2 linked regions of the Tahibacter amnicola genome follow. The protein of the gene in region 1 interacts with the protein of each later gene in a pairwise test. Links are inferred from orthologs where the notes say so. Each region holds a gene or a part of one and is shown in the gene's direction. Other genes may lie near its edges. The genes, in order: hflK and ftsH.

The links.
Region 2: the proteins of hflK (region 1) and ftsH interact in binary tests that used the Escherichia coli proteins (3 or more experiments, as listed by UniProt). The link is inferred for Tahibacter amnicola from one-to-one orthologs.

Annotation. Positions count from the first base shown.
Region 1 is NZ_CP104694.1:2,198,731-2,201,904, forward strand. Bases 305-3,160 are described here. They hold hflK (FtsH protease activity modulator HflK), read left to right. Parts: upstream 305-1,128; coding sequence 1,129-2,193; downstream 2,194-3,160. Other genes in these bases: N4264_RS09345 (tetratricopeptide repeat protein), read right to left, coding at 305-706; hflC (protease modulator HflC), read left to right, coding at 2,190-3,059. Also shown: more of N4264_RS09345, read right to left, coding at 1-304.
Region 2 is NZ_CP104694.1:2,080,572-2,083,764, forward strand. The notes cover bases 104-2,978. They hold ftsH (ATP-dependent zinc metalloprotease FtsH), read left to right. Parts: upstream 104-506; coding sequence 507-2,450; downstream 2,451-2,978. Other genes in these bases: rlmE (23S rRNA (uridine(2552)-2'-O)-methyltransferase RlmE), read left to right, coding at 104-494; folP (dihydropteroate synthase), read left to right, coding at 2,599-2,978. Outside these bases: more of rlmE, read left to right, coding at 1-103; more of folP, read left to right, coding at 2,979-3,193. UniProt on the Escherichia coli protein: Acts as a processive, ATP-dependent zinc metallopeptidase for both cytoplasmic and membrane proteins. Plays a role in the quality control of integral membrane proteins.

The DNA of each region.
Region 1 (3,174 bases):
ACACGCCGACCCGCGCGGCAGCCAGGCTTTGCGTGCCCAGGTGTTTCTCCGTGTCTGCCAGGAGGGCTTCCGCCTGCGGGCGGGCTTGCCGTCCACGTCCGGAATCCTCCAGTGCGCGCAGGCGTTGCAGACGCAGGTAGACCATCTGCTCCGGACTGATCGGCGTGGAGACATGATTGCCGAGGAAGGAATCCAGCTCGGCAAGGGCCGCGCTCGCCCGGCCGGTTTCCACTGCCAGGCGGGCACGCAGCAGGGCGTGTTGCGCATCGGCATCCGCGTCGCCCATTCGGTGCGCGGTGGCCAGCGCCGCCGAGTCGGCCAGTGCGCGCTGTGTCCCTTCGTAGTAGGAAAGATTGAGGCACACCTCGGCCAGGGTATGCAGGAGCAGCCGGTGCACCGGTGGGCGCTCCGCGAAATCCCGCGCGATGCGCGTGCGTGCGGCGTCCAGCAGATGGGGAATACGCTCGGACGTCCGCGCCATCAGGGCGGGATTACCCGATGGGAAGGTGTCGGCGAAAAATCGCGCGACGTCCGGATCCTGGTGCAGGTTCTGGGCGGTCAGGGCCGGTGGCGCCAGCACCCCGACGCCGGGAATGAGGAATATCCCTGCGGCGAACGTGGCCGCCACCATCAGCGCCCCTGCGACATAACGGCGGCCACCGTGCCAGCGCGAACTGGGTATCGGCAGGGGGCGCAGCGTGCTCATCGCTGCCCCGCACTGGCGTGGAGGGGCGCATATGTCTGTCCCGTGCGAACTGACACCGGGTGTAAACCTGGTCGGGGAGGCAGATTCGTGCGTACCGGTGCGTCAATCATGAATAACGGCGTGCGGGCATAGGCGGAGGACGACTATGCGCAGCCGCGGATGTGCTTTCAAGGAATAAGGGGCCATCCATGCGCCCGGGAATGGCGCGTCCTGGCCAGGGGAGTAGCAGTCCGGGGGCGGACTGCAACGGCTGCGCTGGGCTTGTCCGAACCCTGCGGGTACAATCCGGCCGCAACCTGCCCAGGCGGACCACCGTTCCGTCATGCGGTTGCCGGCCGGACAATCGCATCCAATGAACACTACACCACGACCGACAATCCAATGGCGCGCCTGCAGTGGCGCGAATCGTACGAGGGCCACTCATGGCATGGAATGAGCCGGGCAAACGCGACCCCTGGCGCGGCAATCAGAAAGGCCCGGATGTCGAGGAAACACTTAGGCGACTCAGAGAGCGGTTCGGCAACCTGCTCGGTGGCTCCGGCGGGCGCAGCGGCGGCACTGGCGGGATCCTGCTGGTCGTGCTGGCGATCGTCCTGCTGTGGACCGTGGCCGATACCGTCACGATCATCAATGCACAGGAAGTGGGCGTCGTACAGCGGTTCGGAAAGAAGAACCGCGTGCTCGGCCCTGGCATGAGCTTCAAGTGGCCGCGCCCGATCGAAACCGTGACCAAGGTGGCGACCACCCGCGTCCAGTCGCTGGACGATGAAGTCGTCATGCTGACGATGGATGAAAACATCGTCCGGATCCGTTTCAACGTGCAGTACCAGATCAGCAATGCCGAGGACTACCTTTTCAAGCTGCGCGACGCCGAAGGCACCGTGAAGGAAGCGGCCGAGAGTGCCGTGCGCCAGGTGATCGGCGGTAGCGAGATGGATCACATCCTTTCCGGCGAAGGCGCCGAGCTGGTCAGCGAGACCAAGAAGGTGCTGCAGCAGACACTCGATTCCTACGAATCGGGGCTGGCCGTGACCGAGGTGAATTTCCAGCTGGTCGCTCCACCGGACCAGGTCAAGGAAGCCTTCGACGACGTGACCAACGCGCGTGAAAACAAGCAGCAGATCGAGAACGAGGCGCGCGCTTATGCCAATACCGTCGTGCCGGAGGCGCGCGGCAAGGCAGCGCGCATCAAGGCCGAGGCCGAGGGCTACAGCGCCGAGCGCGTCGCGCTCGCCAAGGGTGACGCGGATCGCTTCGAATTGCTGATGGTGCAGTACAAGACTGCCCCGGAAGTGACCCGTCAGCGCCTGTACCTGGAAACCATGCAGGAAGTGCTGACTGAAAGCACCAAGGTCATCGACACCACGGGCGGCCGCAACCTGATCAATCTCCCCGTCGACCGTCTCGGCGGCGCTTTGAATTCAGGAGGCGGCGTCCTGCTGCCGTCGGACGAAGCGGTTCGCGCCAAGCGGGAGGGTTCGCGATGAAGTCGTTGGTTGCTTTGGTTGCCGCCCTGCTGGTGCTGCTCGGGGTCAATTCGCTGTTCGTCGTGCGCGAAGGGCAGTCGGCGTTGCTGCTGCAGTTCGGCAAGATCGTCCGTTCCGACTTCAAGCCGGGACTGCACTGGAAGGTGCCGTTCTTCGAGCAGTCACTGTTGTTCGACAAGCGCATCCTTGGCCTTGACGCCCAGCCGGAGCGCTATCTGACGTCGGAAAAGAAGAGCGTGCTGGTCGATTTCTACGTCAAGTGGCGCATTGACGACCTCGCCAAGTTCTACCAGACCTCCGGCGGCGACGAAGAACAGGCCAATTCGCGCCTGTCGCCGATCGTCAAGGATGCGCTGCGCTTTGAATTCAATGCCCGTCCGCTGCATGAGCTGATTGCCGACGGCCGGGTGGACATCACCAAGCGCGTGCGTGACCAGGTCAATCGCTCGACCCAGAATTCGCTCGGCATCGAAGTGAAGGACGTGCGCATCCGCGGCATCAACTTCCCGGAAGAGGGAACGGTGCTGTCGTCCGTGTACGACCGTATGCGCGCCGAGCGCAAGCAGGTCGCCAACAGCCTGCGCGCCAGCGGTCAGGAAGCGGGTGAAACGATCCGGGCGAACGCTGATCGCGAGCGCCAGGTGCTGCTGGCCGACGCGACGCGCGAAGCGCAGAAGACGCGCGGCCAGGGCGACGCGGAGGCGGCGCAGGTGTACGCGCAGGCCTACGGGAAAGATCCAGAGTTCTACGCCTTCACGCGTAGTCTCGAGGCCTACCGGGCGTCGTTCCGGCAGGGCAACGGTGTGTTGCTGCTCGACCCGAAGTCGGACTTGTTCCGCTACTTCAACGACAGCGACAAGGACTAATGAACATCGCGGCGCCGGGCAACCGGCGCCGTGCAACATGAAGCGGGCGTGCCATCGGTCGGCTGAAAGCGGTCGGGGGCGGGCCCGCTTGCGCGTGCGATATGGGCTTGTGCGG
Region 2 (3,193 bases), 120 kb from region 1 along the record:
ACCGGCTGCTCAAGCCGGGCATGGTGGTGGTCGACCTCGGTGCCGCGCCGGGCGGATGGTCGCAGCTGGTCAATGAACGCCTGAAAGGGCAGGGCCGGGTGATTGCCCTGGATATCCTGCCAATGCAGGGAATCAGCGGCGTTGACTTCATTTGCGGTGATTTCCGCGAAGATTCCGTGCTGAAGGAACTGGAGGCCCAGCTGGGCGGGGCGCCGGTGGACCTTGTTCTCTCGGATATGGCCCCCAATATGAGCGGCGTCGACGTCGTCGATCAGGCACGGGCAATGCATCTTTCCGAGCTGGCGCTGGAATTTGCGCAGAACTGGCTCAAGCCCGGGGGCAACTTCCTGATCAAGTTGTTCCAGGGCGTCGGCTTTGATGATTACGTACGGAACTTGCGGGCGAGCTTTTCACGCGTCAGCATCCGTAAACCAAAGGCTTCGCGGGCGCGATCCAACGAAGTCTATGCGCTGGCCCAGGGCAAGCGCGCGTGAGGAGTTAACTTGATGAATGACATGGCAAAGAACCTGCTGATCTGGCTGATCATCGCCGCCGTGCTGATGACCGTATTCCAGCAATTCAACCCGCGCGGCGCGGGCCCGCAGGAACTGGCCTATTCGGAGTTCATGGATCGCGTCAAGCGCAACAGCGTGGGCGAGGTCCTGGTCAAGAACGACGGCCGCACGATCGAAGCCAAGCTCAAGGATGGCAGCTCCGTGCGCACCACGGCGATCCTGACCGAGGCCAACATGGCCGACCTCGAGAAGAACGTCGAGAAACTGCGCGTCGAACCCACCGACAACGGTATCTCGGTCGTCGGCATCCTCGTCAACTGGCTGCCGTTCCTGATTTTCATCGGGTTCCTGATCTATGTGATGCGCCAGATGCAGTCCGGCGGCGGTGGCCGCGGCGCGATGAGCTTCGGCCGTTCGCGGGCGCGCCTGCAGGGCGAGGACCAGGTCAAGATCACCTTCGCTGACGTCGCCGGCTGCGACGAGGCCAAGGAAGAGGTCAAGGAACTGGTCGACTTCCTGCGTGACCCGGGCAAGTTCCAGAAGCTGGGCGGCAAGATCCCGCGCGGCGTGCTGATGGTCGGTTCGCCCGGTACGGGCAAGACCCTGCTCGCCAAGGCGATCGCCGGCGAGGCCAAGGTGCCGTTCTTCACCATTTCCGGTTCGGATTTCGTCGAGATGTTCGTCGGCGTGGGCGCCGCGCGCGTCCGCGACATGTTCGAACAGGCGAAGAAGCACGCGCCGTGCATCATCTTCATCGACGAAATCGACGCTGTCGGCCGCCATCGCGGCGCCGGCCTCGGCGGTGGTCATGACGAGCGCGAGCAGACGCTGAACCAGCTCCTCGTCGAGATGGACGGGTTCGAGGGCAATGAAGGCATCATCGTCATTGCCGCCACCAACCGCCCCGACGTGCTCGATCCGGCGCTGCTGCGCCCGGGCCGCTTCGATCGCCAGGTCGTGGTGCCGCTGCCTGACGTGCGTGGCCGCGAACAGATCCTCAAGGTCCACATGCGCAAGGTGCCGGTCGCGACCGACGTCGACCCGCTGGTGATCGCGCGCGGCACGCCGGGCTTCTCGGGTGCGGACCTCGCCAACCTCGTCAACGAGGCGGCCCTGTTTGCTGCCCGCGAGAATTCGCGCGAAGTGACGATGACGCATTTCGACCGCGCCAAGGACAAGATCATGATGGGCGCGGAACGCCGCTCCATGATCATGAGCGAGGAAGAGAAGCGGAACACGGCCTACCACGAGGCCGGCCACGCCATCATCGGCCGCCTGGTGCCCGAGCACGATCCCGTCTACAAGGTCACGATCATTCCGCGCGGTCGCGCTCTGGGCGTCACCATGTACCTGCCCGAAGGCGACCGGTACAGCTGGAACAAGATCATGCTCGAGAGCCGCCTGTGTGCGCTCTACGGCGGCCGTGTCGCCGAAGAGCTTATTTTCGGTGCGGGCAAGGTCACCACTGGTGCCTCCAACGACATCGAGCGGGCCACCCAGATGGCACGCAACATGGTCACCAAATGGGGCCTGTCCGACGAACTCGGTCCGGTCGCCTACGGTGAGCAGGAGGACGAAGTCTTCCTCGGCCGTTCGGTCACCCAGCACAAGAACGTCTCGGACGAGACGGCGCGCAAGATCGACGAGGTTGTTCGCGGCATCCTGGATCGCGCCTACCAGCGGACGCGCGAAATCCTGGCCGACAACATGGACAAACTGCACACCATGGCCAACGCCCTGCTGCAGTACGAAACCATCGACGCGCCGCAGATCGACGCCATCATGGAAGGCCGCGAACCGCCGCCGCCGCGCGACTGGAACGGCACCAACCGTCCCAGCAACGGCAACGGCAGTGCCAACAGCGGCGGACGGGGCGAAAGCCCGATCGGCGGCCCGGCGGTGACCAGCCGCAACGCGCTGCCATCCGATCACTGACTGCGTCAGCGGTGAATGCCTCGCAAGGCCGCCTTCGGGCGGCCTTGCTGCTTTGGTAGACGGCATCGCGCTACGCAGGCGCGCTTGGCGAAGGCGGCTGCCGGCTGCGATAGTCCGGCATCCGATCGTGGACGAGGGAGTGGCCGCCATGTTTTATCCCACCTTGTCGTGCAACGGACGCGAGCTGGTGTTGGACCGCCCGTTGATCTGCGGCATCGTCAACACCACGCCCGACTCCTTTTCGGACGGTGGACGGCACGCGGACGCCGCGGCAGCGATTGCCCATGGACTGGCCCTGGTGGAGCAAGGCGCTGACCTGCTGGATATCGGCGGTGAGTCAACGCGGCCTGGGGCCACAGCGGTCAGTGCAGAAGAGGAACTGGCGCGCGTCATCCCCGTGATCGAGGGGTTGGCGCGCCAGACGACGGTTCCCTTGTCGATCGATACCTCCAAGCCCGACGTGATGCGCGCCGCCGTCGCGGCCGGGGCGGGGCTGATCAATGACGTCCAGGCCCTGCGCCTGCCCGGTGCACTGGATGCGGCAGCCGAGCTGAAGGTTCCGGTGTGCTTGATGCACATGCAGGGCGAGCCGCGCACCATGCAGGAGGCGCCGAATTACGAGGAGGTAGTGGCCGACGTCAAACGCTTCCTTGCCGATCGCATCTTTACCTGCGAGCTGGCCGGCATCGACAAGAAACGCATCCTGGTCGATCCGGGCTTCGGCTTCGGCAAGTCGCTGGAAC